Regions from separate parts of the Streptomyces vilmorinianum genome, predicted to be linked through region 3. Evidence: riboswitches for the same ligand, from Rfam matches in the RefSeq annotation. Region 3 holds a riboswitch; each other region holds the start of a gene.

Region 1 (7,472 bases), 4.7 Mb from region 3:
GGGACCCGGTGCTCGTCGTGCTCGCCGCCGCGGACCGCGACCCGGAGCGCTTCGAGGAGCCGGACACGCTCGACCTGTCCCGGCGCGACAACCAGCATCTCGGGTACGGGCACGGCATCCACTACTGCATCGGCGCCCCGCTCGCCCGGCTGGAAGGGCAGATCGCTCTCGCGACGCTGCTGACTCGCCTGCCGGACCTGCGACTTGGGGCCGATCCGGCCGATCTGCGGTGGCGCGGCGGGCTCATCATGCGTGGATTGCGCACGCTTCCTGTCGAGTTCACCCCTCTTGCGAACTGACGTGCCGTCAAGACTGTGACTTTTACGTGATCTCCGCTGCATCGACTTGTTACTGACGTTCGAATGCCGCTACGTTCACCGTCACCTCAGCAGTCACGCGAAAGGCACTCCGCATGCGCTCCGGGAACGGACGACACCGTAGACCCCGTCAGGCCCCCGCCATCGTCGTCGCAGCCGGTGTGACCGGCTCGGCGCTCGCGCTGCCGCTCCTGGCCGCGGGCTCCGCCTCCGCCGCCGACGCCGCCACCTGGGACCGGGTCGCCGAGTGCGAGTCGGGCGGCCAGTGGAGTGCCAACTTCGGCAACGGGCTCTACGGCGGGCTGCAGTTCACCCAGGAGGGCTGGGAGCGTCACGGCGGTCTGGCGTACGCGACGAGCGCGGACTACGCGAGCCGCGCCCAGCAGATCGCGGTGGCGGAGAAGGCGCTCGCCGCGGGCGACACGCAGTGGGACACCTGCGCCCCGATCGCCGGTCTGACGAACGACGGCACCGCTCCCGAGGTCGACCCGGGGCCCGCCGTCACGCCGGCGCCCACCGGGCCGGTCTACGGCTCGAACCGGACCGAGGGCCTGCCGGCCGGCCCCGAGGCCGTCCCCACCCAGCCCGAGACCACCCGCACCACCCCTGCCGGCCCCACCACCCCCGCGACGCCGGACGCCTCGGCGCCGTCGGACGCGCCGATCTCCGGCGCCACCCCCGAGACCTCCGTCACGCCCTCCACCCCGGCCGCCCCCGGCACCGGCAAGCACCGCGGCGACGCCGCCAAGGAGGAATCGGGCACTACGGACAAGGTTGACGATTCCGGTCGTCATGCCGCACCGGTCGACGGGCCTGACGCGCCGACAAGTGACGTGACCGGCGGTGAGGGTTCGAATAATCCGGATACAACAGACACGTCGGACGCTACGGGCATCGCGGGCGAATACACCGTCAAGCCGGGCGACAGCCTCTCCGAGATCGCCCAGCAGAACGAGCTCCCCGGCGGCTGGACCTCCCTCTATGACGCCAACCGTCAGACCGTCGGTGCCGATCCGGACCTCATTCACCCTGGTCAGAGCCTTGACCTGACGATCGGCCTGCCGCAGAAGGCGAAGTAGTTCGGGGTCGTATGTCCGGTTCTGTGCAAGTGAGACATGGGTCTCTTCGTCCCAACTGGCCCGCCACGTCCGCAAACTCTGCTTCCGTCACCTCTCACCTGCGTAAACACCCTTCGTCCGGCGGCGAGTAGGGGCGTTTTCTCCTCAATGCCCGTCTTTGAACTTCGGCGGGGTCTGTGTCTACGGTCGTCACCGCTCGCCACCGCGGGCCTCGTCGACCGGTACGCCGAATCCTGCCGCCGGCCGATGGGAACAGTCGTCGCGTCACGCGCCGAAGGCAGGAGCGGGGGACCCAAGGTAAGTGCCGTCCCCGGCCGTTGAGACAGACGGCCGACGGACCGGCTTGGGGTGAAGCCGCGCGCTGGGTCGCGCGGCCGGGCAACTCACATGGCCCGAACCCGACAGCTCACCTCGCAGGCGTCGGTGAGGAGAAGTCCCATGCTGTTTTCCGCCAAGGGCAAACACCGTCGTCCCTCCAAGGCCACCCGCGCCGTCGCCCTCGCCGGTGTCGCCGGCGTCGCCGTCGCCGCCCCGCTGATGACCGCCGGGTCCGCCTCGGCCGCGACCACCTCCGAGTGGGACGCCGTCGCCCAGTGCGAGTCCGGCGGCAACTGGTCCATCAACACCGGCAACGGTTACTACGGCGGCCTGCAGTTCTCGGCCTCCACCTGGGCCGCCTTCGGTGGCACCGCGTACGCCGCGACCGCCGACCAGGCCTCGAAGTCGCAGCAGATCACCATCGCCGAGAAGGTCCTGGCCGGCCAGGGCAAGGGCGCCTGGCCGACCTGTGGCGTCGGCCTGTCCAACGCCTCCTACGAGGGCGGCGCCGAGGCGAGCACCCAGCGGAGCGCCCCGCGGCAGGAGCGTCAGGCCGAGCAGCCGGCGACCCGCAGCGAGCAGCGGACCGCCCCGAAGGCCGAGTCGAAGAAGACCGTCACCACCCCGACCGGCAAGAAGGTCAAGAAGGGCGACGGCGAGTACAAGGTCGTCGCCGGCGACACCCTGAGCAAGATCGCCGCCGCGCACGACGTCAAGGGCGGCTGGGAGAAGCTCTTCGAGCTCAACAAGGACGTCGTCGAGGACGCCGACCTGATCTACCCGGGCCAGCAGCTTCACCTGAAGTGAGCCCGACGGCTCGCGTGAGTCCGGCGGCTCACGCGGGTCCCACGACCCTCCCGCGGTGACCACCCCGTCCCGGCGCGCCCTTCCCCCCGTGCGCGCCGGGACGGGGTTTCCGTGTTACCGATGAGTAGTTCCGGGGTCCTTTGACCCGGGATGCATGCCCTTGGGTCCTTTTTCGTCCCAGGGGGCGGGCGCCCGGCTGGCCGGAGGCCCCGAGCCGGTTAGGCTCTTGTCGCAAGGCCAAAGCGACCCTGCATCGCATGCATCTAGCGTCACATCCCAGAAGGAGATGCTCGTGCCGTCCATCGACGTCGTCGTAGCCCGGGAAATCCTGGACTCCCGAGGCAACCCCACGGTCGAGGTCGAGGTCGGCCTCGACGACGGCAGCACCGGCCGTGCTGCCGTTCCGTCCGGTGCCTCCACCGGAGCGTTCGAGGCCATTGAGCTCCGTGACGGAGACAAGAGCCGCTACATGGGCAAGGGTGTCGAGAAGGCCGTTCTCGCCGTCATCGAGCAGATCGGCCCGGAGCTCGTCGGCTACGACGCCACCGAGCAGCGCCTGATCGACCAGGCGATGTTCGACCTGGACGCCACGGACAACAAGGCCTCCCTCGGCGCCAACGCCATCCTCGGCGTCTCCCTCGCCGTCGCGCACGCCGCCTCCGAGGCCTCCGACCTCCCGCTCTTCCGCTACCTGGGCGGCCCGAACGCGCACCTGCTGCCCGTTCCGATGATGAACATCCTGAACGGCGGCTCGCACGCCGACTCCAACGTGGACATCCAGGAGTTCATGATCGCGCCGATCGGCGCGGAGTCCTTCTCCGAGGCCCTGCGCTGGGGCACCGAGGTCTACCACACCCTCAAGTCCGTCCTGAAGACCAAGGGCCTGTCCACCGGTCTCGGCGACGAGGGCGGCTTCGCCCCGAACCTCGGCTCCAACCGCGAGGCGCTCGACCTCATCCTCGAGGCCATCAAGCAGGCCGGCTACGTCCCGGGCAAGGACATCGCGCTGGCGCTCGACTGCGCCGCGTCCGAGTTCTACAAGGACGGCTCCTACGAGTTCGAGGGCAAGTCCCGCTCGGCCGCCGAGATGACGGACTACTACGCGGAGCTCGTCGACGCGTACCCGCTGGTCTCCATCGAGGACCCGCTGTTCGAGGACGACTGGGCCGGCTGGAAGACCATCACCGACAAGCTCGGCGCCAAGGTGCAGCTGGTCGGTGACGACCTGTTCGTCACCAACCCGGAGCGCCTGGCCCGCGGCATCGAGGAGAGCACCGCCAACGCCCTCCTGGTCAAGGTCAACCAGATCGGTTCGCTGACCGAGACCCTGGACGCCGTCGAGCTGGCCCAGCGCAACGGCTTCAAGTGCATGATGTCCCACCGCTCCGGCGAGACCGAGGACGTCACCATCGCCGACCTCGCCGTCGCCACCAACTGCGGCCAGATCAAGACCGGCGCCCCGGCCCGCTCCGAGCGCGTCGCCAAGTACAACCAGCTCCTGCGCATCGAGGAGATCCTCGACGACGCCGCGGTCTACGCCGGCCGCAGCGCCTTCCCGCGCTTCAAGGGCTGAACCTCCCGCAGGTAGCTTCCGTACGTCCCCGCACTCGGTCCCGTACCGTGTGCGGGGACGTACGCATTGAAGAGGGAGGCGGAAGACATGGCAGCGAAGGACCGGGACCGGTTCTCGACCGCGACCCGGATCAGGCTGCTCGGCGAGCAGACCGCCGCCCGCGTCTACCGCTCCCAGACCCGCCGCCAGGCCCGCCGCTCGCGCCTCACCGGCCGCGCGGCTTTCCTCGCCCTGGTCGTCTGCTCGCTGGTGGTGGCGCTCGCCTACCCCATGCGGCAGTACGTCTCCCAGCGCGGCGAGATCGCCGACCAGGAGCGCAGGGCCGCCGAGGCCGCCGACCGGGTCGAGCAGCTCAGGGACGAGAAGGCCCGGCTCCAGGACCCCGCGTACGTCCGCCGTCTCGCCCGCGAGCATCTGCACTACGTCATGCCCGGCGAGACGGGCTTCACCGTGAACGACCCCGACGCCGAGCGCGCCCGGCGCACCGAGCAGGGCGCGGCCGACCGCCCCTGGTACTCCCATGTCTGGGAGGGCGTCGATCACGCCGACGCGGGCCGCTGACGCGGCGACGCGAGATGATGGCCCCACCGAACCGCCCCACCGACGAGAAGACAGACGCAGGCATGGAAACGCCCCCTCCGCAGACCGCACGCACCGAGCCGACCGAGGCGGACGTCGCCGCCTTCGAGGCGCAGCTCGGCCGCCCGCCCCGGGGTCTGCGCGCCATCGCGCACCGTTGCCCCTGCGGCAACCCGGACGTCGTCGAGACCGCGCCGCGGCTCCCGGACGGCACCCCGTTCCCCACCACGTACTACCTGACCTGCCCCCGCGCCGCCTCGGCGATCGGCACCCTCGAGGCCAACGGGGTCATGAAGGAGATGCAGGCCCGGCTCGGCACCGACCCGGAGCTGGCCGCCGCCTACCGGGCCGCGCACGAGGACTACATCGCACGCCGTGACGCCATCGAGGTCCTGGAGGGCTTCCCGAGCGCCGGCGGCATGCCGGACCGGGTCAAGTGCCTGCACGTCCTGGTCGGCCACTCGCTGGCCGCCGGCCCCGGCGTGAACCCGCTGGGCGACGAGGCGATCGCGATGCTGCCGGAGTGGTGGGCCAAGGGCCCCTGCGTCACCCCCTGCGCGGACAAGGACAAGGAGAAGAAGGAAGGGGAGGACGCGCAATGACACGGGTCGCGGGCATCGACTGCGGGACGAACTCCATCCGTCTCCTCGTCGCCGACGTCCATCCGGACACGGGCGAGCTGATCGAGCTGGACCGGCGGATGACGATCGTCCGGCTCGGCCAGGGCGTCGACAAGACCGGCCGGCTCGCGCCCGAGGCCCTGGAGCGGACCTTCGCGGCCTGCCGTGAGTACGCGGCCGTCATCAAGGAACTGGGCGCCACGAAGCTGCGCTTCGTGGCCACCTCCGCCTCCCGTGACGCCGAGAACCGCGACGAGTTCGTCTCCGGCGTCCTGGACATCCTGGGCGTCGAGCCCGAGGTGATCACCGGCGACCAGGAGGCCGAGTTCTCCTTCACCGGCGCCACCATGGAGCTGCACGGCACCGAGAAGTACCTGGTCGTGGACATCGGCGGCGGGTCGACCGAGTTCGTGGTCGGCAACAAGCACGTCGAGGCCGCCCGGTCCGTCGACATCGGCTGCGTACGGCTCACCGAGCGGCACGTCCGCAGCGACCCGCCCACCGCCGCCGAGGTCGAGGCGATCGTGACCGACATCCGGGCCGCGCTCGACCTCGCCGCGCGGACGGTCCCGATCGCCGAGGCCGACACCCTCGTCGGGCTCGCCGGCTCCGTCACGACGGTCGCCGCGATCGTGCTGGGTCTGGAGGAGTACGACTCCGAGAGGATCCACCGCTCCCGGATCTCCTTCGACCAGGTCGCCGCGGTCGTCGGCCGGCTGCTCGTCTCCACCCACGACGAGCGCGCCGCGATCCCCGTCATGCACCCGGGACGGGTCGACGTGATCACCGCCGGGGCGCTCGTCCTGCTCGAGATCATGGAGCGGACCGGGGCCCGGGGGGTCGTCGTCAGCGAGCACGACATCCTCGACGGAATCGCACTCTCCGTGGCATAACGGGCACCCGACGGCGCGTCCGGAAACGGCCCGTCGGAAAAGTTCGTGAAGTTCTTCACAAGGAAAAGGGCCCTGATGGGGGCCGAGGAGGGTCTTCGGAGGGTCTTCGAGGCCTCCAAGGCCCCTCTCGGGGCTCTTTCGCAGGTGGGGAGCCCCGTTCGCTCGATGTTTCCATCGTGTGAACGCATCCAGCGGTTCGGCGTTACCGACCGCTCTCCAGGCCAGTTCAGTAGGGGTGAACAACGCTCACCCGTACACCTTGGTTCCTTTGCACCATCATGACCTGGGTCACGTGGGCCGCGGAGTGTAGCAGAGCACTCCGGAGACCTTGTGAAGGGGCGCACGAGCGACCCCCCTGAGAGGGGTGGATACTCGGATGCATGAGCACCACGGAGCGTCCCAGGATCCTCGTAGTAGGCGGTGGGTACGTAGGCCTGTACGCAGCTCGACGCATCCTCAAGAAGATGCGTTTCGGAGAGGCGACCGTCACGGTCGTCGACCCGCGCTCGTACATGACGTACCAGCCCTTCCTCCCCGAAGCCGCCGCAGGCAGCATCTCCCCGCGCCACGTCGTCGTCCCGCTGCGACGCGTCGTGCGCGGAGCCGAGGTGCTCACCGGTCGCGTCACCAGCATCGATCAGGACCGCAAGGTCGCCACGGTCGCGCCGCTCGTCGGCGAGGCCTACGACCTGCCCTTCGACTACCTGGTCATCGCGATGGGCGCGGTCTCCCGCACCTTCCCGATCCCCGGCCTCGCCGAGCAGGGCATCGGCATGAAGGGCGTGGAGGAGGCCATCGGCCTCCGCAACCACGTCCTGGAGCAGCTGGACAAGGCTGACTCGACGACCGACGAGGAGGTCCGCCGCAAGGCGCTGACCTTCGTCTTCGTGGGCGGCGGCTTCGCCGGCGCGGAGACCATCGGCGAGGTCGAGGACATGGCCCGCGACGCGGCGAAGTACTACACCAACGTGAAGCGCGAGGACATGCGCTTCATCCTGGTCGACGCCGCCGACAAGATCCTTCCCGAGGTGGGCCCGGAGCTGGGCCGCTGGGGCAAGGAGCACCTGGAGAGCCGCGGCATCGAGATCTACCTCTCGACGTCGATGGACTCCTGCGTGGACGGCCACGTCGTGCTGAAGAACGGCCTCGAGGTCGACTCCAACACGATCGTGTGGACCGCCGGCGTGAAGCCCAACCCGGCGCTGGCCCGCTTCGGCCTCCCGCTCGGCCCGCGCGGCCACGTGGACGCCCAGCCGACCCTCCAGGTCACCGGCACCGACTACATC
Region 2 (7,472 bases), 860 kb from region 3:
CGTCGTCCGCCGCACGGCCGCGGGCGAGCGGTCAGCGCAGCTCGTAGACGGCCGTGACCGTCACCTGCTCCTCGATCTCGCCGGGGGCCAGGGGAACCCCCGGAGCGTCGGCGGGCATCTCGGGCGCGGGGCGGCCGGGGCGCATGCCCTCGCTCTCGGTCAGCGACACGAGCCGCCCGAGCCGGTGGCCGCTGAGCCGCGCGTGCTGGGCGGCCTTGTCGTGTGCGTCCTTGTGGGCGGTCTCGCGGGCCTTGGCCCGCAGCGCGCTCGGGTCGGCGATGTCGAAGGCGACGCCGTTGATCCGGCCCGCGTCCCCGGTCGCGTCGGTCACGGCCCCGATGACCTGGCCCGCCTTGTCGATGTCCCGGATCTTCGCGGAGAAGCTCTGCCCGGCCCGATAGCCCGTCACCTTGCTCTGTCCGTCGGCGGTGTAGGTGTGGACCGGGGAGAGGGAGAGGCTGTCGGTACGGATGTCCCGGTCCGCGACGGACTGCTTCCGCAGCGCTGCGAGCAGCGCTTCGGCGGCGACGCGCTGGGCCTCCATCGCCTCCTTGGCGGTCTTACGGGTCGCCTCCACACCCACCGAGAGCACCGCGAGGTCGGGCGCGCCGGCGGCCCGTCCGCTCCCGGTCACGGTGATCGTCGCCGGATCGGTGGCGGGGGCGGCCGTCACGGGCGCCGCCGCGCCGGGGGCCACGGCCAGCGCCGGCGCCGCGCCACCGATCAGCAGCGCGGCAAGCACCGCGCCCGCGGTCACCGCGCGACGCACGGGACGGGGGCGGACAGCGGACGGCACGCCCGCGGCACGGAACGGTCCGACCGGGAGGCGGTGGGGCGGGAGGTGGCTGGTCGTCACAGGCGGTCCCTTCGACGATGGTTGCCGGGAGGCCCCCGGCGCGCACATCCCAGCACCCCCCGGCCCCCGCTCCCGCGCGCCACTCCTGCCCCGTCACCCGCTCAGGTCTGCACGAGCGGCTCGTACGCCGCCGCCGCGAGCCCGAAGGTCCAGGCGACCCCCTGCCGTGCGGTCGTCATCTCCGGTGGCACGCGCAGCCAGTACGTACGGAAGGTGCCGTCCGGCTCCGGGGTCGTCACCCACCGGGACCCCCTGGGGCACGCCCGTCGGCTGCGCACCGGCCTCCCGTCCCGGTCCCAGGTCTATCTCTGGTTGAATCCTCCCCCAGCTGGAAGCAGGGGGATTCCTGGCTCAGGCCGCCTCCTGGAGCAGCGCTCCAGGAGGTCCTACGCCCTCGGCACCAGCCGGGTTGAGACCTGCCCGGACGAGCATCACACGGGCGGAGTTCTTGTCTCTTGGGGAGACGACTCCGCACGCGGTGCAGGTGTAGGTACGTTCCGACAGCGGCAGCGCGTGCTTGGTTCTCGCTCCACAGGCTGCGCAGTCCATAGTGGTGTGCGCGGGATGCACCAGACGCACATCCCGCCCGTGCTTGCGGCCCATCTCAGTCAGGGCCTTCTTGGTGGCGCCGATCGCGGCGTCGGCTGCCTTGCGGGCCATCGACGTCCTGGCAAGGAACTTCGGCCTGAAGTCCTCGACGGCGATGACGTCGTGGTCGGTCACGACGTTCTTGGCCCACTTGCGCCCGGTGTCCTGGCGCTGGCGCGCGATCTTCGCGTAGCTCTTCGCCCGCCACTTCTTCGCTTCGCGGTAGCCCTTCGACGCAGCTTGCCCCCTGGCGGGCTTACGGCGGGCCATCATCCGGTCGTACCGGGTCAGCTCAGCCTGCCCTCGCTTGCCGTGTCCGGCGTGCGGGAGATCGTAGGCGTCGCTGGTGGTGGTCGCGGTCTCCTTCACACCCCAGTCGATTCCGATCACCCGACCCGTCTCCGGCAGAGGCTGCACCTCGGCAGGCGCGACAAAGCTCGCGTACCAGTGACCGACGCTGTCGCAGTACAAACGCACGCTGGAGGGCTCGGCCGGCAGGTCCCTCGACCACACCACCGTCAGCACGATATTCCCGGCCAGGTGCAGGCGCCCTTCCTTCAACCGGAAGCCGCGCCGGGTGTAGTTCAGGGTCGGGTCGGCCTCACGCTTCTTCTTGAACCGGGGCATCCCCGCACGCCGCCGCACGGGCAGGCGGTCCTTGATGTCCTTCAACGCCTTGACACGGGACTTGGCGAAGTCGCGGATGACCTGCTGCTGCGGCACCGACGAGCCCTCGGCCAGCCACCGCGTCACAGCGCGGGCCCCGGTCAGCATCCTGTCCAGCCGGGCGGGACCACAGTTCTCGTTCTCGGCGAGGGCCTTCTTAGACCGGGCCACACACTCGTTCCAGATCCACCGGCAGCGGTCCCACTCCGCCAGGAGCTCCGTACGGGCCGTCGACGACACACGGAGCCGGTACGTGTACCGGGCATGCCCGCCCTCCCCCGCCACCGACACGACAACACCCCCTCCCTCTCACGCCCGGTCGCTCGCCCCGGCCCCCACAACGAGACCGTACGCACGACAGACGCACATCCGTCCCCGCATCAGGACAAGGGCACCACAACCAGCGAACACGAGAACGCGCGTTCACCTTTCCCGTTGCCGACGCCCGTTTCTCTCCCCTCCACCGGTCGGCTTCGCGGGCGATGCTCATTCCCAAGAGGCGGCGCTGTCACTTCGTGAAGGCCGAGCTGGGCAATCTCTACGACGGTTCGTACCGCGCCGCCCTGCGCCCGCGCGCCTGCCCCCTCGCCGTCTGCGACTGCCACATCGGCTACGTCCACCTGGAGACGCTGCCGCTGTACGACGTGTTCGCCGGCGGTGTCCTGGAGCGGATCCCCGAACGGAGCCCGTCGGTGATCAGAGGGGCATGAGGTCCGGGCGCTTGGCCTCCACGTGGTCCCCCGAGCTCTCGCCCCGCAGCCGCCGGCCGATCCACGGGACGAGGTACTCCTTGGCCCAGTGGATGTCGTCGCGGCGCACCTCCAGCGTGCCCCGGGGCGGCAGCGGCGGCCAGGGCTGGTCCGGGTCGGCCGGTACCTCCATGCCGAGGACCTGGGCGGCGCGCAGCGCGACCCGGGTGTGGCCCTCGGGAGACAGGTGCAGCCGGTCGTCGTCCCAAGCCCGCCTGTCCTGCACGGACTTGAGCGACCACAGGTCCAGGACCGGGCAGTCGTAGCGGTCGGCGATGGCCCGGACATGGGCCGTGTAGGTGGCGATCTTGCCGCGCAGATGGCGCAGCACGGGTACGTCCCGGGTGTCGAAGCCGGTCGTCACCATGACCGTGCCGACGGCGGAGGTCAGCTCGGCCACGGCGCGCTCGAAACGCTCGGCGACGTCGTCGGGGTCGGTGCCGGGGCGGATGATGTCGTTGCCCCCCGCGCAGAAGCTCACCAGGTCCGGGGCGAGCTCCTTCGCCCTGGGGACCTGCTCCTCCACGATCTGGTCGAGGAGGCGGCCGCGTACGGCCAGGTTGGCGTAACGGAATGCGTCGTGCTCCGGCAGCTGGTCGGCGAGCAGAACCGCGAAGCGGTCCGCCCAGCCGACGTACTTCCCGTCGGGCCCGGGATCTCCCACACCCTCGGTGAAGCTGTCACCGATCGCCGCGTACGACCCGAATACGTTCATGTCTGTTGATCTCGAATCGTCTGCCACGGGAGCACATCCTTCCCTTACAGGTGTGACCTACGCGACCGTAAGGAGGGGTTGACGCCGGGTGAGATACGCCACCGGTCAAGATTCCGCCAAGCCGGAATACTCCGGACACGCGACGGGCCCGGCACAGAGGTGCCGGGCCCGTCGGGTGCTGGGTGTGCGTCAGATGCCGACACCGTGCTGGCGCAGGTAGGCCAGCGGGTCGATGTCCGAGCCGTAGCTCGGTCCGGTGCGGATCTCGAAGTGCAGGTGCGGACCACTGGAGTTGCCGGTCGAGCCGGACAGGCCGATCTGCTGGCCGCCGGAGACGGTCTGGCCGGCGGAGACGGAGAGGGAGGAGAGGTGCGCGTACTGCGAGTACGTGCCGTCGGCGTGCTGGATGACGACCTCGTTGCCGTAGGCGCCGCTCCAGCCGGCGGAGTGCACGGTGCCCGCGCCGACGGCCTTGACCGAGGTGCCCGAGGAGGCGATGAAGTCGACACCGGTGTGGTAGCCGGAGGACCACATCGAGCCGGAGGCGCGGTACGGGGTGGAGACGCCGCCGCCGACCGGGGCGACCCAGCCGGAGGACACGCTCTGCGCGGGGGCGGCGGGGGCGGCCTGGGTCGACTCCACCGTGCTGCGCTCGGTGGAGCGCGAGCTGCGCGACTCACCCGAGGCGGAGGACGGCTTCTCGGCCTTGGGGGCGGCCTTGGGGGCGGCCTTCGTGGTGGCCTTCGGGGCGGCGGCCTTGGGCGTGGCCTTGGCCGTCGACTTGGCGCCGAGGGTGAGCTTCATGCCGGGGAAGATCAGCGAGGGGTTCTCGCCGACGACCTGCCGGTTGTCCTCGTAGAGCTTCTTCCAGCCGCCGGCGAGGTGGTGCTCCTGGGCGATCTTGGACAGGTAGTCGCCGGGGACGACGCGGTACGTCTTCGGCTTGGCGGCGGCGGGCGCGGCGGCCGGGGCCTTCGCCGGGGCGGCGGCGGCAATGGCGGCGACGGCCTGCTCGGGCGTCACGGCAGCCGGGGCGGCCTTGTCGGCGGCGTGGGCTCCGGTCGCACCGAGAAGCGGCAGGGCGACGACGGCGCCACCCGTACCGGCGGCGACGAATCCGCGTGTGATCGGGTTGACCTTGGGACGGCGGTGCTTACCCTTCGCGGGCATGGCGAATTCCTCTCCGTCGCCTGCGAGGTGAGCTGTCGGGTTCGGACTGGAGATGTCCGGCCGCGTTCTCACGCGGCTTCACCCCGAGCCGTCCTGACCTGAAGGATCGGCGTACTACCTGGGTCCCCCGCTCCTGCCGCACGTGGGTGGGTGCGAATTCCGGGCGGTGGCAGGATTCGGCGGTCCGACCGGATTGACGGTGACCGTAGACGAGCGGGGTCGGCGCGAACAAGCCGTCGATTTCATGGATCAATCCGGGACGTGATATTCGCACCGAATTCCGGTCACCCTCCGTGGATGACGGGACCTCGATCTCCTTTTCTCGTACGGGGATTACCCGAGACGATCAGGCACGGTCCGTCACCTTTATGACCCTGCTCACGCACCGAGGGCCATCTCCCCTGCAACCAGGGCGCGTTATATCGAAGAGCTCAATTCGGACAGAACACCCATTCTTGTACCCGGGGTGGGCGGGAAGAGGCGCACCCGGGATGATTGCCCCGGGAACCGATCTCGATCCGTCAACCTTCAGGAGCACTCGTGACGCAGCAGCTGCCGCAGGTCCCGTCGACCGAACCCGAGCTCACCGGAGTGCGCAACTTCCGGGACGTGGGCGGCCTGCCGACCGTGGACGGCGGGTCGGTGCGGTTCGGGCGCCTCTTCCGCAGCGGTCACCTCGCGCACGCCACCGAGGAGGACGCGGCGTTCCTCTCCACCCTCGGGTTGCACACCGTCTTCGACTTCCGCAACGCGGCGGACCGGAAGGTGGAGGGTCCTGATGTCGAGCTTCCCGGCGTACGGAACGTGAACATCCCGCTCAACGACCCGGCCGACGGCAAGGAGTTCTGGAAGCTCGTCAGCACGGGCGCCCTGGAGCAGCTGCGCGAGATCCTCGGCGACGGCAAGGCGGCTGCCCGAATGTCCGATTCATACCGGAAGATGATGGTCGAGCGGACAGCGGAGCACAGCCGCATCCTGCACGCGATGGCCGAGGACAGCATGCCCGCGCTGATGCACTGCGCGGCCGGCAAGGACCGGGCGGGCCTCTCCATCGCCATTTCGCTGCTCGCGGTGGGCGTCGAGCGCGAGGCGATCGAGGCCGACTATCTGAAGTCGAACGATCCGCACCGTCGCTACAAGGTGCGCCGCAGCTCCACCGCCGCGGACGCCATGTCGCCCGAGGTGATGGAGCTGCTGGGCCCGCTCTTCGACGCGCGCGCGGAGTATCTGCGGGCGGCGTTCGAGACGCTGGAGCAGACCTGGGGGACGACCGAGCGCTACTTCTCGGACGGCCTGAAGCTCGCCCCCGAGACGCGGGAGCGGCTGCGCGAGCGCCTCGTCACCGAGGCCTAGTCCCGCCCCCTGCCCCGCCTCTCCCTGCCCCGCCTCTCCCTGTCTCGCCTCTCCCTGTCTCGCCTCCCCCTGTCCCGCTACTGGTTCTGCCCGCCCAGCATGAACAGCAGATAGAGGAAGCCCGCGAAGAGGTGGCCGGCCACCAGATAGGCGAAGAGCCGGATCACGAGCCCGCGGGGGAACGTGCCGCCCCCGCGTTCCTCGCCAGTGACCGGTACGGATTTGTCGGACATGTCGGCCCCTTTCGAAGGGCTCAGCGCAGATGCGGGGTCCCGTCGCCGAGGCACAGCTCGGCGGCGGGGCTCTGCATCAGCGTGTGGACGAAGAGCAGCTCGGCCCCGCCGCGGGTGGCGGCGCCGATGCGGTGCGGGGTGAGCGAGTCGAAGTGCGCGCTGTCCCCCGGATCCAGTACGTGCACGGCGTCGCCGAGCGCGAGGCGCACCTGGCCTTCGAGGACATGGAGCCACTCCTCGCCGGGATGGACGCGCACGATGTCGGCCCGGGTGGCGTACGGCACGTGGACGCGCAGCGCCTGCAGGGCACGGCCGGGTCCGCCCGCCTGGTGGTAGATCCAGCCGTCGGCCTCCACGGGCTCCGACCGGCCGGCCCGGACGATCGGATCACGTTCGGGCGGAACCTCGCCCAGTAGCTCCGAGACGGTCGTACCGTAGATACGGGCGAGGGCGAGCAGCATGGGCAGCGAGGGCTGCCGGCGGCCCGTCTCGAGCCGGGAGAGATGGGCCGGGGAGAGACCGGCGCGCTGGGCGGCGGCCTCCAGCGTCAGCCCGCGGCGGCGGCGCAGACCGCGCAGCTGCGGAGCGACGTCGGGCAGAGCGTCCGGTGCGGCGGGATCCGGGGACTGCTCCCCGGGGAGGTGGTCCATGCCTCCATTCCGCCAGGATCTTTCCTCTGGGGCAAGTTTCTTGCCCCAGAGGCAAAATTCCCACCGCGCCAGGGGTCAGCGCTGCGCCACCGCCTGCTTGACCAGCGTCTTTCCGAAGTCCCACATCAGTCCGCCACCGCCGTGAGCGTCGTCCATCACGGCCGTGAACGCGGTCACGAAGCGGTCCACGTCCGTCTCGTCGATGATCAGCGGCGGGATCAGCTTGATCACCTCCAGATGGTCCCCCGACACCTGCGTCAGGATCCGGTGCCGCTGGAGCAGCGGCACCACGACCATCTGCGCGAAGAGCCCCTTGCGGGCGGCCTGCAGCATCGTCCACCGGCTGCGCAGCCCCAGCGAGGACGGGCGCCCGAACTCGATCCCGATCATCAGCCCTCGTCCGCGGATCTCCTTGAGCAGCTCGTAGCGCGGGACGAGCTCCTTCAGGCGCGAGGAGAGCAGCTCGCCCACCCGCCGCACGTGCGCCACCGT
Region 3 (7,472 bases):
GTCAGCTCGTCGATCTCGCCGTTGAGCCGGTCGCGCTCGGTCTCCAGCTCGATCCGGTCGAACTTGGTGAGCCGGCGCAGCGGGGTGTCCAGGATGTACTGCGTCTGGATCTCGCTCAGCGAGAACCGCTCGATCAGGCGCTCCTTGGCCTGTGCCGAGTTGTCGCTGGAGCGGATGAGGCGGATGACCTCGTCGATGTCGAGCAGCGCGACGAGCAGGCCCTCGACCAGGTGCAGCCGGTCGCGCTTCTTGCCGCGGCGGAACTCGGAGCGACGGCGCACCACGTTGAAGCGGTGGTCGAGGTAGACCTCCAGGAGCTCCTTGAGGCCCAGCGTGAGCGGCTGGCCGTCGACCAGCGCCACGTTGTTGATGCCGAAGGACTCCTCCATCGGCGTCAGCTTGTAGAGCTGCTCCAGGACCGCCTCCGGCACGAAGCCGTTCTTGACCTCGATGACCAGGCGCAGACCGTGGTTGCGGTCGGTGAGGTCCTTGACGTCGGCGATGCCCTGCAGCTTCTTGGAGCCGACCAGGTCCTTGATCTTGGAGATGACCTTCTCCGGGCCGACCGTGAAGGGCAGCTCGGTGACGACGATGCCCTTGCGGCGCGCCGTCACGTTCTCCACGGTCGCCGTGGCGCGGATCTTGAACGTGCCGCGGCCGTTCTCGTACGCGTCCTTGATGCCGGACAGGCCGACGATCCGGCCTCCGGTCGGCAGGTCGGGTCCGGGGACGAAGCGCATCAGCGCCTCGAGGTCCGCGTGCGGATAGCGGATCAGGTGCCGGGCGGCCGCGATCACCTCGCCCAGGTTGTGCGGAGGCATGTTGGTCGCCATGCCCACCGCGATGCCGGACGCGCCGTTGACCAGCAGGTTCGGATACGCGGCGGGGAGCGCGACCGGCTCCTGCTCCTGGCCGTCGTAGTTCGGCGAGAAGTCGACGGTGTCCTCGTCGATCGACTCCGTCATCATCAGCGCCGCGGCGGCCATCCGGGACTCGGTGTACCGCATGGCGGCCGGCGGGTCGTCGTTGCCCAGCGAGCCGAAGTTGCCGTGGCCGTCGACGAGGGGGAGCCGCATCGAGAAGGGCTGGGCCATGCGCACCATCGCGTCGTAGATCGACGCGTCGCCGTGCGGGTGCAGCTTGCCCATGACCTCGCCGACGACACGGGCGCACTTCACATAGCCGCGGTCGGGGCGCAGGCCCATCTCGTTCATCTGGTAGACGATGCGGCGCTGGACGGGCTTCATGCCGTCGCGGGCGTCCGGCAGCGCGCGGGAGTAGATCACCGAGTACGCGTACTCGAGGAAGGAGCCCTGCATCTCGTCGACGACGTCGATGTCGAGGATCCTCTCCTCGAACGCGTCGTCCGGCGGCGGTGTCTTCGTGCTGCGGCGGGCCATCGCGGCTGCGGCTCCTTCACCAACAAGGTTGATCTGACGCGGACCATTGTGGACCGTCCCACCGACAACGCCGACCGCGACCCGGGCACGGCCCCCTGTGAGCCGGTGCATGAGCCGTACGCGACGGCCGGGCGACCCGGAAGAGGGACGCCGCGAACCTGCGGGAACTTCGCCAGGTGGTAGTGCGCTTGCATACAGTGGCAGGACTTTTCCATATCGCGATCGAAGGGACGTACATGCCCATGGGTCACACGGCCACGGCAGAGGCCGGCTCCGGCGGCCTGACAGCGACCGAGCACCGGCTGGCCAACGGCCTGCGGGTGGTGCTCTCCGAGGACCACCTGACCCCGGTCGCCGCGGTCTGCCTCTGGTACGACGTCGGCTCGCGCCACGAGGTCGCGGGCCGCACGGGCCTCGCCCACCTCTTCGAGCACCTGATGTTCCAGGGCTCCAAGCAGGTCCACGGCAACGGGCACTTCGAGCTGGTGCAGGGAGCGGGCGGCTCGCTCAACGGCACGACGAGCTTCGAGCGCACCAACTACTTCGAGACCATGCCGGCCCACCAGCTGGAGCTCGCGCTCTGGCTGGAGGCGGACCGCATGGGCTCGCTGCTCGCGGCCCTGGACGACGAGTCCATGGAGAACCAGCGGGACGTCGTCAAGAACGAGCGCCGCCAGCGGTACGACAACGTTCCCTACGGCACGGCCTTCGAGAAGCTGACCGCCCTCGCCTACCCCGAGGGCCACCCGTACCACCACACGCCGATCGGCTCCATGGCCGACCTGGACGCGGCCACCCTCGAGGACGCGCGGGCCTTCTTCCGCACGTACTACGCGCCGAACAACGCGGTGCTCTCGGTCGTCGGCGACATCGACCCCGAGCAGACCCTGGCCTGGATCGAGAAGTACTTCGGCTCCATCCCGTCCCACGACGGCAAGCTCCCGCCGCGCGACGGCACGCTGCCCGACACCATCGGCGAGCAGCTGCGCGAGGTCGTCGAGGAGGAGGTCCCGGCCCGCGCGCTGATGGCCGCCTACCGGCTGCCGCACGACGGCACGCGCGAGTGCGACGCCGCGGACCTGGCCCTGACGGTGCTCGGCGGCGGCGAGTCCTCGCGGCTCCACAACCGCCTGGTCCGCCGGGACCGCACGGCCGTGGCCGCCGGCTTCGGCCTGCTGCGCCTGGCGGGCGCCCCCTCGCTCGGCTGGCTGGACGTCAAGACCTCCGGCGGTGTCGAGGTGCCCCGCATCGAGGCCGCCGTCGACGAGGAGCTGGCCCGCTTCGCGGCCGAGGGCCCGACGCCCGAGGAGATGGAGCGCGCCCAGGCCCAGTTGGAGCGCGAGTGGCTGGACCGGCTCGGCACGGTCGCGGGCCGCGCCGACGAACTGTGCCGCTACGCGGTGCTGTTCGGCGACCCGCAGCTCGCCCTCACCGCGGTGAACCGGGTCCTGGACGTCACCGCGGCGGAGGTGCGGGCGGTCGCCAAGGCCAAGCTGCGCCCGGACAACCGCGCGGTGCTGGTGTACGAGCCGCTCGGCACCGAACAGAGCGACAGCGACAGCGACGAGGAAGAGGGAGCGGACCAGTGACCGACGCCGGCGCGCCTTTGACGAGCATGACGTTCCACCCGCAGCCGGAGGCGGGCATCGCCAAGCCGTGGGCCTTCCCGGCCCCGGACCGCGGAGCGCTGGACAACGGTCTGACCGTGCTGCGCTGCCACCGCCCCGGCCAGCAGGTGGTGGCCGTCGAGATCTTCCTCGACGCCCCCCTGGACGCCGAGCCCGAGGGCCTCGACGGCGTCGCCACGATCATGGCCCGCGCCCTCTCCGAGGGCACGGACAAGCACACGGCCGAGGAGTTCGCCGCCGAGCTGGAGCGCTGCGGCGCCACGCTCGACGCGCACGCCGACCACCCGGGCGTACGGGTCTCCCTGGAGGTCCCCGTCTCCCGGCTGCCCAAGGCGCTCGGCCTCCTCGCCGAGGCCCTGATCGCGCCGGCCTTCCTCGACACCGAGGTCGAGCGCCTGGTGCGCAACCGGCTCGACGAGATCCCGCACGAGACGGCCAACCCGGCCCGCCGGGCGGCCAAGCAGCTCTCCAAGGAGCTCTTCCCGGCCACCTCCCGTATGTCCCGGCCGCGCCAGGGCACCGAGGAGACGGTGGAGGCGATCGACGCCGCGGCCGTGCGCGCGTTCTACGAGGCGTACGTCCGGCCCTCCACGGCCACCGCCGTGGTCGTCGGCGACCTGACCGACGTGGATCTGGACAAGGTCCTCGACGAGACGCTGGGCGTCTGGACGGGGAACGCCGCCGAGCCGCGCCCCGTCCCGCCGATCACGGCCGACGACACGGGCCGCGTCGTCATCGTGGACCGCCCGGGCGCCGTCCAGACCCAGCTGCTGATCGGCCGCGTCGGCGCCGACCGGCACGACCGCGTCTGGCCGGCGCAGGTCCTCGGCACGTACTGCCTCGGTGGCACGCTCACCTCCCGCCTGGACCGCGTCCTGCGCGAGGAGAAGGGCTACACGTACGGTGTCCGGGCCTTCGGTCAGGTGCTGCGCTCGGACGGCAAGGGACACGGTGCCTCGATGCTCGCCATCAGCGGCTCCGTCGACACGCCCAACACCGGCCCGGCGCTCGACGATCTGTGGAAGGTGCTGCGCACCCTCGCCGCGGAGGGTCTGACGGACGCGGAGCGCGACGTGGCCGTGCAGAACCTGGTGGGTGTGGCTCCGCTGAAGTACGAGACCGCGGCCTCCGTCGCCGGGACGCTCGCCGACCAGGTCGAGCAGCACCTCCCGGACGATTTCCAGGCGCAGTTGTACGCGCGCCTGGCCGAGACCGGCACGGTGGAGGCGACGGCGGCCGTCGTCAACGCCTTCCCAGTGGACCGCCTGGTCACCGTGCTCGTCGGTGACGCCGCCCAGATCGAGGAGCCGGTGCGCGCCCTCGGTATCGGTGAAGTCACCGTCGTCACAGGCTGATCGAGCCGGATCGAGCCGGATCGAGCCGGTTCCGAGGACCCCGACGTCACTGTACGTCGGGGTCCTCCCCTTTGTCCGGATTGCAGCAGAGGGTGGCCGTATGCCCTGTGGCATGTCTTACAAACGGGCGTGTCTGTTTGGTGATTGAAAGACGATCCGCTTAGCGTCGGTCCGGCTGTTCGCCAGTTGCACCCGCCGCACCCGCGGCATCGGACAGTCATCGCCGAGTCCCCGTCAGGCGCGAGCCTGGGGAGCCGGGGACCCACACGAAGTCCCTGGGGTGAATCGGACGCCTTCGCACCGCGTGCGGAGGGGCCCGTAGGAGACCTTCCTGCTCCGAACCCGTCAGCTAACCCGGTAGGCGAGAAGGAAGGAAAGGATCAGCCACTACATGGCGTTCACCCGTGCCACCGGGAAGCATCGTGGTCCGAGCCGTCTGACGCGCCGCAGCGCGGGGCTCGCCGGCGTGGCGACGCTCGCCACCACCGGCGTCATCGGAACCCTCGCCTCCCCGGCGTTCGCCGCCGACACGGACGCTCCCTCCCTCGAGGACACCGGCCTGACCCAGGTCGTCGCCGCCGACTCCCTCGCGAAGACCATCGACGCCCAGGCCGCCGCGCAGGAGCGCGAGGCCGTCGAGGCCCTGGAGCGCGCCAAGGCCGCGGCCGAGGCCAAGCGCAAGGCCGAGGCCCGCGCCAAGGAGATCCGCGCCGCCAAGGAGCGCGCCGCCCGTGAGGCCGAGCGCAAGCGTCTGAACTCCTTCCAGCTTCCCGTGGCCGGCTCGTACGTGACCACCGGCTACAAGGCCGGCGGCTCGCTCTGGTCCTCCGGCAGCCACTCCGGCGTCGACTTCCGCGCGGCCTACGGCAGCACGGTCGTCTCCGTCGGCTCCGGCACCGTCGTCGAGGCCGGCTGGGGCGGCGCCTACGGCAACAACATCGTCATCCGGATGAACGACGGCACGTACACCCAGTACGGCCACCTGTCGGCCATCAGTGTCTCGGTCGGACAGTCCGTCACCCCGGGCCAGCAGATCGGCATCTCGGGCTCGACCGGCAACTCGACCGGCCCGCACCTCCACTTCGAGGCGCGCACCAGCGCCGAGTACGGCTCCGACATCAACCCGGTCGCGTACCTGCGCGCCCGCGGCGTGAACGTCTGATCCACGCCCCACCCGCGTCAGAAAAGCCCCGGCTCGTACTGAGCCGGGGCTTTTCGCTGGCCAAAAGATATCCATGGATCTCCGGTAGCCATCGGAAATGTCTCTCCGCTGCAATAGAGTCACCGAAGAGTCGGCGAGGAGCCGGCGAACAGGCGTCAATCGGATGGGTTTCGCGCGGATTAAGGCGGAGGTCGAACATGCGCATTCCCGCGCACTCGGTATGCACGGCGATCCGGGACGACATCGTCTCCGGAGCCTTCGAGCGCGGCAGCCGGCTGACCGAGGAGCAGCTGGCCCGCCGCTACGGAGTCTCCCGCGTCCCGGTCCGCGAGGCCCTGCGCACGCTGGAGTCGGAGGGCTTCGTGATCACCCGCCGCCACGCGGGCGCCCATGTCGCCGAGCCGACCGAGCAGGAGGCGGCCGACCTGCTCGACGTACGGGCGCTCCTCGAGCCGCTCGGAGCCGCGCGCGCCGCCCAGCGTCGTACCGAGGCCCATCTCAAGGTGCTGCGTGGCCTGGTCAGGCTGGGTCAGGAACGGGCCAGACGCGGCCAGGGCGAGGATCTGCGCTCGCTCGGCAGCTGGTTCCACGAGACCCTGGCCCAGGCCTCGGGCAGCCCGGCGCTCACGGCCCTGCTCACCCAGCTGCGGCACAAGATCGCCTGGATGTACACGGTCGAGACCCCCGCCCAGCCCGTGGAGGCGTGGGCCGAGCACGGGGCGATCGTGGACGCGGTGGCGCGGGGCGACGCCGAACGCGCCCGTACGCTCACCGCCCTGCACGCCGAGCGCTCCCTGGTCCTGCACCGGCTGAAACGGCCGGAACGCCCGGAACGCGGCCGTGTGAGGGCTTCGCAACACGTCGTAAACACGGCGAGCATCCGGAATTAACGAGCACGCCGTATACAAAGAGGGAGCAATTCGGCGGGCGGAATTCGTGCTGCGCCGAATTCCGATGGACTGTGCTCTTACTGGAAAGCGGAGAAAACGAAGGAGCCGCACCCGCCGGAATTCCGGCCGGTGCGGCTCCTTCGTGTGTGGTCCTTGGGTCAGACGGTCTCGGGGAGCTCCTCGAGCCCCTCGGCGACCAGTCGCGCCAGACGGTCCAGAGCGGCCTCGGCGCCGTCGGCGTCCGAAGCGAGCACGATCTCCTCGCCGCCCTGCGCGCCCAGGCCGAGCACCGCGAGCATCGACGCGGCGTTGACCGGGTTGCCGTCGGCCTTGGCGATCGTCACGGGGACGCCGGAGGCCGTGGCAGCACGGACGAAGATGGAGGCGGGGCGGGCGTGAAGGCCCTCGGCCCAGCCGACATTGACGCGGCGCTCAGCCATGGTGTTGCCCTTCAAAGTCTCAGCGGTTGTCTAGACCAGTCTCTCACGGGTTGCGAGGTGCTCGTAGCCGACCTCCGGCCCCGGCGGGACGGCCGTTCGGCCCTCCTACCTTGCATGGCGCACACAGCGTGCGCGACCGGTGCCACTGTCGTATCCCGGCCGTACGCTTGCCCCATGCAGAGCGCGTCGGAACAGCCTGAACACGCATACCCCGACCACTGGGAAGCGGATGTGGTCCTCCGTGACGGCGGCACCGCGCGCATCAGGCCCATCACCGTTGATGACGCCGACCGACTGGTCAGCTTCTACGAGCAGGTCTCGGACGAGTCGAAGTACTACCGCTTCTTCGCGCCCTACCCGCGCCTCTCCGCCAAGGACGTCCACCGCTTCACCCATCACGACTTTGTGGACAGGGTGGGACTCGCGGCGACCGTCGGCGGAGAGTTCATCGCCACCGTACGCTACGACCGCATCGACGCCCAAGGCATGCCCGCCAGCGCTCCCGCCGACGAGGCCGAGGTCGCCTTCCTGGTCCAGGACGCCCACCAGGGGCGGGGCGTGGCGTCCGCACTGCTCGAACACATCGCGGCGGTGGCG

Evidence for each region. Region 3 has a riboswitch for cyclic di-AMP ahead of FDM97_RS25745 (M23 family metallopeptidase). Riboswitches for the same ligand answer to the same signal wherever they lie in the genome.
Region 1: another riboswitch for cyclic di-AMP. It lies ahead of FDM97_RS04315 (LysM peptidoglycan-binding domain-containing protein); the one in region 3 lies ahead of FDM97_RS25745 (M23 family metallopeptidase).
Region 2: another riboswitch for cyclic di-AMP. It lies ahead of FDM97_RS21955 (M23 family metallopeptidase); the one in region 3 lies ahead of FDM97_RS25745 (M23 family metallopeptidase).

What each region holds. Positions count from the first base shown of each region.
Region 1 covers NZ_CP040244.1:894,030-901,501, forward strand. The annotation lists gene FDM97_RS04305 (cytochrome P450 family protein) at 1-299, shown strand, start outside; gene FDM97_RS04310 (LysM peptidoglycan-binding domain-containing protein) at 413-1,396, shown strand; cyclic di-AMP (ydaO/yuaA leader) riboswitch at 1,656-1,831, shown strand; gene FDM97_RS04315 (LysM peptidoglycan-binding domain-containing protein) at 1,835-2,521, shown strand; gene eno (phosphopyruvate hydratase) at 2,814-4,094, shown strand; gene FDM97_RS04325 (FtsB family cell division protein) at 4,182-4,655, shown strand; gene FDM97_RS04330 (DUF501 domain-containing protein) at 4,718-5,275, shown strand; gene FDM97_RS04335 (Ppx/GppA phosphatase family protein) at 5,272-6,186, shown strand; gene FDM97_RS04340 (NAD(P)/FAD-dependent oxidoreductase) at 6,567-7,472, shown strand, end outside.
Region 2 covers NZ_CP040244.1:4,684,824-4,692,295, forward strand. The annotation lists gene FDM97_RS21930 (TetR/AcrR family transcriptional regulator) at 1-47, shown strand, start outside; gene FDM97_RS21935 (SIMPL domain-containing protein) at 32-856, opposite strand; partial or broken gene FDM97_RS35950 (DUF6745 domain-containing protein) at 958-1,092, opposite strand; gene FDM97_RS21940 (RNA-guided endonuclease InsQ/TnpB family protein) at 1,208-2,401, opposite strand; partial or broken gene FDM97_RS21945 (STM4011 family radical SAM protein) at 2,611-2,820, shown strand; gene FDM97_RS21950 (SGNH/GDSL hydrolase family protein) at 2,807-3,601, opposite strand; gene FDM97_RS21955 (M23 family metallopeptidase) at 3,764-4,744, opposite strand; cyclic di-AMP (ydaO/yuaA leader) riboswitch at 4,747-4,903, opposite strand; gene FDM97_RS21960 (tyrosine-protein phosphatase) at 5,285-6,097, shown strand; gene FDM97_RS35955 (DUF6126 family protein) at 6,175-6,330, opposite strand; gene FDM97_RS21965 (helix-turn-helix domain-containing protein) at 6,351-6,980, opposite strand; gene FDM97_RS21970 (aspartate aminotransferase family protein) at 7,056-7,472, opposite strand, start outside.
Region 3 covers NZ_CP040244.1:5,544,189-5,551,660, reverse strand. The annotation lists gene FDM97_RS25760 (DNA gyrase/topoisomerase IV subunit A) at 1-1,400, opposite strand, end outside; gene FDM97_RS25755 (M16 family metallopeptidase) at 1,637-2,989, shown strand; gene FDM97_RS25750 (M16 family metallopeptidase) at 3,016-4,383, shown strand; cyclic di-AMP (ydaO/yuaA leader) riboswitch at 4,595-4,761, shown strand; gene FDM97_RS25745 (M23 family metallopeptidase) at 4,775-5,545, shown strand; gene FDM97_RS25740 (GntR family transcriptional regulator) at 5,743-6,435, shown strand; gene FDM97_RS25735 (HPr family phosphocarrier protein) at 6,594-6,875, opposite strand; gene FDM97_RS25730 (GNAT family N-acetyltransferase) at 7,050-7,472, shown strand, end outside.